Polyangium spumosum: one gene and its partner. The protein of the gene in region 1 binds, or shares a complex with, the protein of each later gene. Links are inferred from orthologs where the notes say so. Each region holds a gene or a part of one and is shown on either strand. Other genes may lie near its edges.

Evidence for each region. The genes of interacting proteins can lie anywhere in the genome.
Region 2: the proteins of dnaG (region 1) and dnaB are in contact, whole or in part, in a crystal structure (PDB 2R6A), measured with the Geobacillus stearothermophilus proteins. The link is inferred for Polyangium spumosum from one-to-one orthologs. Residues at the interface, in WP_049624496.1 of Geobacillus stearothermophilus: Lys456, Leu457, Leu458, Pro459, Ala460, Asn463, Ala464, Leu467, Leu535, Leu536, Ile537, Ala538, Gln544, Glu545, Asp548, Tyr549, His552; in WP_033016901.1 of Geobacillus stearothermophilus: Ser13, Glu15, Ala16, Gln18, Glu91, Leu92, Asp94, Ala95, Val96, Pro97, Thr98, Ala99, Ala100, Asn101, Tyr104, Tyr105, Ile108.

What each region holds. Positions count from the first base shown.
Region 1 is NZ_WJIE01000001.1:927,929-930,986, reverse strand. What follows is about bases 1-2,939. They hold dnaG (DNA primase), read right to left. Parts: upstream 2,464-2,939; coding sequence 538-2,463; downstream 1-537. Other genes in these bases: atpC (ATP synthase F1 subunit epsilon), read right to left, coding at 2,582-2,939; rpoD (RNA polymerase sigma factor RpoD), read right to left, coding at 1-420. In the rest of the region: more of atpC, read right to left, coding at 2,940-3,058. UniProt on the Escherichia coli protein: RNA polymerase that catalyzes the synthesis of short RNA molecules used as primers for DNA polymerase during DNA replication.
Region 2 is NZ_WJIE01000007.1:273,839-279,656, forward strand. Bases 2,969-5,818 are described here. They hold dnaB (replicative DNA helicase), read right to left. Parts: upstream 5,220-5,818; coding sequence 3,717-5,219; downstream 2,969-3,716. Other genes in these bases: GF068_RS25285 (hypothetical protein), read right to left, coding at 2,969-3,676; GF068_RS25295 (PfkB family carbohydrate kinase), read left to right, coding at 5,266-5,818. Outside these bases: GF068_RS25270 (YcbK family protein), read right to left, coding at 1-495; GF068_RS25275 (L-threonylcarbamoyladenylate synthase), read right to left, coding at 556-1,560; GF068_RS25280 (cysteine hydrolase family protein), read right to left, coding at 1,580-2,329; more of GF068_RS25285, read right to left, coding at 2,429-2,968. UniProt on the Escherichia coli protein: The main replicative DNA helicase, it participates in initiation and elongation during chromosome replication. Travels ahead of the DNA replisome, separating dsDNA into templates for DNA synthesis.

The DNA.
Region 1 (3,058 bases):
GGGATCGTTCGACTTCGAGTAGTAGTCGACGTCCTCTTCCTCGCGGTCCTGCGTGACGACGAGCTTCTTGTCGCTCGCCTCCTCGTCCGCGATGCGCTTCGGCGCGATCTTCACCTGCGTCGCGCCGTCGACGATCTCGATGTCCTCGTCGCCGAGCGCGCCGACGACGTCGTCGAGCTGATCGGGCGAGACGTCCGCGGGCAGCGCGTCGTTCACCTCGTCATACGTGAGGAAGCCCTTCGTCTTGCCCGCATCGACGAGCTTCTCGAGCGCCTTGCGCGGATCCGACTTCCCCGCCCCATCCGGTGCCTGCGACCTCGTCCCGCGGTCCCCCCGAGCGCCGTGTGCGGCTCCGCCGCCACTCTTCCCCGCGCCCGATCCGCTTGCCCGACCCGCAGACTGCTTGGCCTTGCTCGCCATCCCATTCGCTCCACCGGGCCCACGTCGGGCCACGTGCTTCAAGGAACCAACCGAGAACAAATCCGTGATTCACGCCCGCGCAGCCATGCTCGATGGCGCACGGTTCGACAAACCGCGTCAGCCGAGCCCCAACTTGGCCTTCGCCTTGCGCTCCGCCTCGCGAAGCAGCGCCACTTCGCGCTCCACATCCCCCAGCGGCGCGACTCGTTGGAGCTCGTCCACCGTCGCGGCTTTCTCGCGTGACAAGCTCAAGCTTCTCAACTTCCCTGCGTTCTTTAAGAGCGTTGCCCTCGCCACATCGGCCGTCTCGAAGACGGGCGATGCGAGCCGTCCAGCCGCGAATGCTTGGATCGACGCCGGGATCTGCGCAAGAAATTCGTCGGGAATAAGTTGCGTTTCCGTCCCGAAGTACTGACGCACCGCGCCAGCGGCGAGCGCGAGATCACCATCGAGCACGTCAAGCGCTTCCATCACCTCTGGATCCTCAAGAAGACCGGGGTGGTCGAGCAGCGCGCCCAGGATGTGCCCTTGCATCTCGTGCGCCTGGGACCGTGAGCGTGCTCTGTAATGAGGCTCCGTGCTCTCGGCCAAGCTCTGAGCTTCGGGCTGCGACGAGCTGTCGTAACGTGTTGGCGCTGCGAGGCGCCGCTCGAGCTGCTGCGGATCGGCGAGCGCCACGCCATGGACGATGAGCTTCGCGTGGATGCGGCGCATCGCGTGGCTCTTCAAAATGCCGCGCTTGAGCGGATCTTTGAGCTCGGCGATGAGCGTCGCGACGCGACCGACGAGGGCGTTCGTGCCGTCCGGGGTGGCGTCGTTGAACCGGTCGATGTCGTCGTCGATGAGGTGCTGGTAGAGGTCCTTCGACGCCTTCACGAGGTTCTTCAGCGCGTCGGGCCCCTTCGTCCTCACGAAGTCATCGGGATCGACCTTCACCGGCAGCGTCGCCGCGAGCGCGTCGAGCTCGCCTTCGTTGCAGGGCACGCGACCCGCGAACGTCGCCTTGCGGCCGGCCGCGTCGCCGTCGAACAAGAAGACGACCTTCGGCGCGAAGCGCTTGAGGAGCCGCGCCTGGTTCGTCGTGAACGCGGTGCCGAGCGGCGCGACGACGTTGCAGACGCCCCGCGCGTGCAAGCTGAGGACATCAAAATTGCCTTCGACGAGGATCGCCTGGCCCTCTTGCCGGATCGCGTGCCGCGCCTGGTGCAGCCCGAAGAGGTGCTCGCCCTTCGTGTAGATCGGCGACTCGGGGCTGTTCATGTACTTCGCCGGCGACTCGCCCGACGTCGAGGGTTGGAGGGACAAGCGCCGCAGCTCGTCGGGCGTGGGCTCGGGCAGGCTCCGGCCGCTGAAGGCGATGACGCGGCCCTGCACGTCGGTCACGGCGAACATGAGCCGGTGCCGGAACCGATCGTAAAACCCCGTCCCCGTGCCACGCGCGACGAGCAAGCCGACCTTCTCGGCGACGACCGGCGAGACGCCCTGCCGCTTGAGGAAGTTCACGAGGCCGTCCCAGCCAGGCGGGGCGTATCCCACGCGAAACGCTTGCAGCGCGTCGGCCATGGGGCCCGTCGCCTCGCCCGTGTCGAGGCCGCGCCGCGCGAGCTCGGCGAGGGCGTGGTGCGCGAGCGGATGGGCGCTCGGGCCGCGCATGCTCTGCTCGAAGAACGTCGCCGCGAGGTGGCTGACGGCGTAGAGATCGTCCCGCGCGCGACGCGCTGCGTTCGCCTCGCGCCGCTCGGCCTCCGTCGCGGTCTCGACGATCTCCACGCCGCTCCGCTCGGCGAGGGCGCGCACCGCCTCGGCGAAGTTCATGCCCTCGACCTTCATGATGAAGTCGATGGCCGTGCCGCTCTCCTTGCAGCCGAAGCAGTGGAAGATGCCGCGCTCCGGGTTGACGTGGAAGCTCGGCGATTTTTCCTTGTGGAAGGGGCAAAGCCCGACGAACGACCGTCCGCGTCGCGTGAGACGGACGGTCTCGCCGACGAGCGACACGAGATCCGTGCGCTCCTTGACCCGCGCGATCGTGTCGGCGTGAATCATCGTCTACGGCATCAGGATACGACGAACGCGCCGATCGTCCCGAGCCTATGTCTCGGAGAACGAACCGGCGCGTCCGTACACGTGATGCAAACGTGATGCGTCGCGATGGGACGCTTCTTCAGGCCTCGGGGAAGGCCGAACCGGGCTTCTTGTGATCCGTCAGGCTCTCGTCGGGGGTCTGCCCCTCGACCATCTCCTCGACGGGCGGCGCTTCGGCGTGCTCCGCGATGAAGCGCGTGTCCTCACGCACGAGCGGCAGCGGCGGATCACCGATGAGCTCGAGCTGCGTGGCGAGCCACTGCTCCTCTTCGATGAGCGTACGACGCAACGGATCCGTGAGGTCGCCTTGCCAGTGGTCGAGCTCCGCGTCGACCTCCTTCAGGCGCAGGCGAACCCGGACGACGTCGACGTCGTCCTTGTTGACGTACTTCTCCGTGAGGAGAAGGGCCTTGTCGCCCACGACCTCGACGAACCCGTGGGCGACGGCGAGGCGATGCTCCTTGCCACCCTCGTGGTACGTGACGAGGCCGGTGCGCAGCGCCGCGAGCAGCGGCAGGTGGCCCGGCATCACGCCGAACTCACCCGCCACGCTCGG
Region 2 (5,818 bases), on another replicon or contig:
GACGTCGGGCTCGATGCGAAGGAGCTCTCCGTTCCCGGAGGCCGCGCGAAAGACGGGCAACGTGCCGGACCCTGGCTCGACGTCGAGGAGGCGGACGCGGCCCGCGCCGAACGCGTGGAGGTCGTCCTCCTCGTCGTGGGGTTCGTCCGCGGCGTCTCCGGCGGTGTGCACGGGGCGCCACGCGAGCTGCCACCAGGGCTCGTTGCGCCACTGGCCGAAGGGCCCCCAGATGTAGCGGCGCAGCGGGCCAGGGCGCTCGATCTCGGCGTTCTGGTACGAACGAAGCAAGCCGAGGCGCGGCGCGGACGGGTCGTCGAGCTTGAAGGTGTAGAGCTTGGGCGGCAGATCGAGGAGCCGGCCCGCGTGGGCCTCGGCCGCGGCGACGGTCGCGAGCGCCGCGAGGCCGAGCGCGGGGAAGAGGGACCGCGTCGAGCCGCGCCTCGTGTGCGCGGGACGGTGCGAGGTCTTTTCCGAACGAACTACGAGCTTCGTCATCCCAGAGAGCCGCTCCCCGTTTTGCCACAACCCGCGAGGGGGCGTCAGCAATTCCCGCGCTCAAGCCGCAGAGGCGCGGCGGAGGCGGTCGTGGACGGCCGCCCACGCAGGCCCCGCCGGAGGCGCTTCGACCACGACGCTGTCGCAGCCCGCGTCGTCGAGGCGATGGAGCGCCGCATAAAGCGCGGACGCGTACCCCTCGGGGTCCGCGGGCAAGATCTCGACGGGAGGCTCGAGCAAAGCGCCAGGCGCGCGCAAGACCGCGCCCGTGACGAGGCGACGCGCGCGGCGGCTCGCGATCTCGGCGAGCGCGTCGTCCGGAGGCACGACGACGAGCGCGGCGCGGGGCGCGTAGTGCCGCGCGGAGGTGCCCGGCGAAGGCGCGCGTTCGTCGAGAGGCACGGTGATCGCGCCGGGATCGACGATGTCGACGTGCCGGCGGAGCTCGTCGAGCGAGACGGCGCCCGGGCGCAAGAGGACGAGGGGGCTCCGCGAGACGTCGACGATCGTGGACTCGATGCCGTGCCGGCAAGGGCCGCCGTCGAGCACGAGAGGGATGCGGCCGCCGAGCGATTTCAGGACGTGCTCGGCCGTCGTGGGAGAGAGCGAGGTCGTGCGGTTGGCGCTCGGCGCGGCGACGGGCACGCGGCACGCTTCGAGGAGCGCGCGCGCGACGGGAGCCGCTGGCACGCGAAGGGCGACCGTGGGTCCGCCGGCCGCGACCTCGTCGGCGACGGCGCCCGGGCGGCGCGTGACCACGAGCGTGAGCGGGCCCGGCCAGAAGAGCTCGGCGAGGCGCTCGGCGGCAGGCGGGAAATCGAGGGCGAGCGCGCGCGCCTCGGCGACACCGGCGACGTGGACGATGAGGGGGTTCGTCGCGGGGCGACCCTTCGCCTCGAAGATGCGACGCACGGCCTCGCTCTCGTCGGCGCGCGCGCCGAGGCCGTAGACGGTCTCGGTCGGGAACGCGACGAGGCGCTTGCCGCGGAGGAGCGCGGCCGCGCGCGCGACGGCCGGCGGGTCGAAGGGCAGGAGCTCGGTGCGGATCACGGCGGGCGCGATCATGGAGCAAGGCGGGCGCGCATCAAGCGCGGAGGTAACGCGGCTCGAACGGCGCGAGGGCGGCGAGGGTGACGAGCGTGACCTGCTCGGCGACCGCGCTCATGCCCGCCTGGCAGTCGGGCGGGATCGTCACGACGTACCCACGCTCGAGCGCGTCCTTCGCGGTGGCGAACATGCCGATCTCGGTGGCGCAGCCCGTGAGGATGAGCTGATCGGCGTGGAGCTCGTCGAGCAGGGGCCCGAAGGAGCTGCCGGTGAAGGCGCTGTAGGTCCGCTTGTGCACGACGTGATCGCCGGGCGAAGGCGCGATCTCGGGCCACACGTCGGCGCCCTCGGTGCCGAGGACGGCGTGGCGCGGCCAGTCGCGGAAGTCTTCGTCGTCGGGCTCGTGCGCGTCGCACACGTAGATCACGGGCACGTGTCTGTCGCGCGCCCACGTGATGCGTTCCTTCACCGCCGGGACCACCTCTCGCGCACGCGGGACCTCGAGGGGGCGGCCGGGCGTGAGGTAGTCGTTGATCATGTCGAGCACCACGAGCACCGGCCGCCGGGGGCCGCGCGGACGCGGGCGCGTGGCGAGCAGGCGTTCGCGCAGCCGCTTGGGCGGCTCGACGGCGGGCGCGGCGAGCGCGAGCGTCGCGAGCTCTTCGCGCAGCAGGGCGAGATCGGCCTGGTCCTCGGGCGAAGCGGCCGTGAGCGACGCGAGGGCCCTGTCGGGCGTGCCCGCGAGCGCGAGTTCGAGGAGCCGTTCTCTGCCGAGCCGATCCACCATGGAACGTGCTCTTTTTCCGTAGCACGTCCGCGCGGACGAACCCACGGCGGAGGCGGGCGCGCCGCCAGTTCCTTTCGTCGGGCGTGATCGCCGCCGCGCTCAGGGCGCGGGCGTAGCTCCCTCGGGATCAGCCGCAGCGGGCGCGGGCGAGGCCTCGGGGCCCACGGTGATCGTCGCCTGCGTCACCTCGCCCGAGCGCACCTCGATGGGGACCCGAGCGAGCGAGCGCAGGCCTTTGCCGCGTAGATCGAGCTCGTACGCGCCCGGAGGCGCCTCGGCCGCGACGCTCGGTTCCGGAACGGAAGGCCCGATCCGGAGGAAGGGCACGAGCGTATCCCGCGGGGAAAGGAGATGTACGCGCGCCTCGGGCGGCGGAAGCGGCTTGCCCGCTTCGTCCACAAAACGCAGCTCGATCGCGCCCGGGAGACGCTCCTCGCGGACGAGGGCGAGCTCGGTGAACACGCCGAGCGTGTCGCTCCGCGGCGCCACCACGAAGAGCCGCTCGTACCGCGCCGAGCCGCCGGGCGGGAGCGTGACGTCACGGCCAAAGCGGAGGCTCGTGGCCTCGGCCGTGGCTTCGATCCCGAGCGAGGGTCGATCGTCGGCGGGCGCGATCGCATACGCGACGGCGCTGCCGAGCGCGGCGACGAACGGTGCCTCGGCGACGGCGTTCGCAGGAGGCGCGGGCTCCGTGCCGGCGGCGGACAGCGGCTCGGCCAGTCCCCAGCGGACCGCGTCGCCGAGGCTCGGGATCACGATCGGCGCGTCGGCCTTCGACGAGACGATCGTCGAGACGAGGAGCACGCGCGCGCCCGGGACGAGCATGTAACGCGTGGCGATCGTCACGCGTGGATCTCCCTCGGCGTGGCCACGCGCGACGACCGAAGCCGATCCGTCGCGCCCTTGCTCGGCGCGGATCGTCACGCCCGTCATGCAGCCGAGCGGCGCGCCGAGGCACGTGGACACGCGCCCGAGCGCGTCCTCGCGGACGAGGGCGTCGGCCGCGTCGACGAGCGCGCCGTCGGCGCCGATCACGGCCGCGATCGCGCCGTTGTCGAGGAGGACGTCGCCCTCCTTCGCCTCGACGAGCGCGCCCGTGAACGGTCTCTTGTTCCCGTCGATGCGCGTGATCACCACCGCCGCGGGCGCTTCCGTCTCCGGCGCGCAGAAGCCCGCCTTGCCCTCGGCGCCGCGACGGAAGCGGCACATCGCGGCCACGCGCGCGCCTTCGCCGCCGTACATGACGACGCCGCCGTTCTGCAGGGGCTCGACGCATCCGGCGAGCGCTGCCGCGAGGGCGAGGAGGGTGGGGAGCGGGAGGCGCCTCTGCGTGGTGCCGGGCGGCATGATGGACCAGAGACGCGCGAAGGCGCCGGATCTTGGGAGGTTATTCGTCGTCGACCATCTCGGGGTAGTCGCCGGGCGCGAGGTTGTCGAAGCGCGTGTACGACGAGGCGAAGCGCACGAGCACCTTGCCCGTGGGGCCGTTACGCTGCTTCGCGATGATGATCTCGGCGATGCCCTTCGCGTTCGTGGTCTCCGGGTTGTAGTACTCGTCGCGGTAGATGAACATGATGGTGTCCGCGTCCTGCTCGATGGCGCCGGACTCGCGCAGATCGCTGAGCTGAGGGCGCTTGCCGTTGTCCTTGCTCGTGCGGGTCTCGACGGAGCGGTTGAGCTGCGAGAGCGCGATGACGGGGACACGGAGCTCCTTGGCGAGCTGCTTCAAGCCTCGGGAGATCTCGCTGATCTCCTGCTCGCGGCTGTTCACGCCGTCGCGGCCCTTCATGAGCTGGAGGTAGTCGATGATGACGAGCCCCACGCGCCGCTCGGGCTGCCCCGGCGCCGCCGCGCGGTTGTACTCGGCCTGGATGCGGCGGACCTTGGCGCGGACCTCGAGCAGCGTGAGCGCGGAGGTGTCGTCGACCCAGATCGGGAGCGTCGAGAGGTACGAGGCGCTCTCGGTGAGCCTGCGCCAGTCGTCCGGCTGCAAGAAGCCCTGGCGCAGCTTGCCGAGATCGACGCGGCCCTCGGTGCAGACCATACGACTCGCGAGCTGCTCGCGGGGCATCTCGAGCGAGAAGACGCAGACGCCGTAGCCGGGCTCCTGCCGCTCGTAGCCATGATCCGGCTCGTTCGGGCCGGCCGTGACCGTGCGCGGCGAGGCGACGTTGACGGCGATGTTGAGGACGAACGACGTCTTGCCCATGCCGGGGCGCGCCGCGACGATCATCAGATCACCGTCGTGCAGGCCCGCGGTCTTCGAATCGAGCCGCTCGTAGCCCGTAGAGATGCCCGTGATGCGATCACCACGCTCGGCGGCGGCCGTGATCTGCTCGAAGGCCGCCTTCAAGACCTGCGCGATCGGCTGCACGGTCGTCGACTGCGCGGTGCGCGCGAGCGCGTAGATCGACTGCTCGGCGTTGTCGATGAACTCCTGCACGGTGCCGACGTCGCCGTACCCCTCGGCCGCGACGCGCTGGCAGGTCGCGATGAGCTGGCGCAACCGCGACTTCTCGTAGACGACCTTGGCGTGCGCTCCGACGTGCGCGACGGCGGGCGTCGCGTCGGCGAGCTGCGCGAGATAACTGGCGCCGCCGATCTGGGCCAGCCACTCGCGATCCCGTAGCCAGGAGGCTATGGACACGATGTCGATGGGCGTACCGGAGAGGGCGAGCGCGGTCGCCGCCTCGAAAATGCGGCGGTTCGCGTCGCTGTAGAAATGTTCCGGCTTCAGGATTTCGAGCACTCGATCGAGCGCGTCACGCTCGAGGAGCACCGCCGAGAGCACCGCCGCCTCGGCGTCGAGGTCATGCGGGGGAACACGACCCGCGACGGGAGCCGGTTCAGTCGGTTGGGAACGTCCACGACGCTGCTGAGCGATCTGCATGGCACTTCTTCACCAGATGGCCCCAAGCAATCCCGAAGATATCCACATGGTGAGGCCCCAAATGGGAGACGCCCCGGAGGGAGGGCCCTCCGAGGCGTCGGGATTGACCAGCGATCTACCAGGAAACACCCACGCGCGGTACCCCGATCGGCAGGACGACCGCGAGGAAACGGCGACATCCACCGACGTGGTGTGTGTGGGTGAGGCGCTCTGGGATCTCTCCACCCCAACAGGGATGTCGCTCGACGACGCGACCGCGCTCTCCCTCTCGCCAGGCGGCGGCGCGGTGAACGTGGCGCTCACGCTCGCAGAGCTCGGCCTGCGCGCGGGGCTCGTGGCGGCGGTAGGCGACGATCCGGTGGGGCGCGCGCTCATCGCGCATGTGACGAGGCGCGGGGTCGACGTCTCGCGGGTGCGCACGACGAGCGCGATCCGCACGGGGCTCGTCTTCCTCACGCACGCGCCGCTGCGCGCCGTTTCGTACCGCGCCGTGCTGAAAGAGGCGCTCGCGCTGCGTGACGCCTTGCCGCGCTCCTTCGACACGAAGGTCGTCCACATCTCCGGGCTCCTCCCCTCCCGCGCAGGCCTGCTCGCGCTGG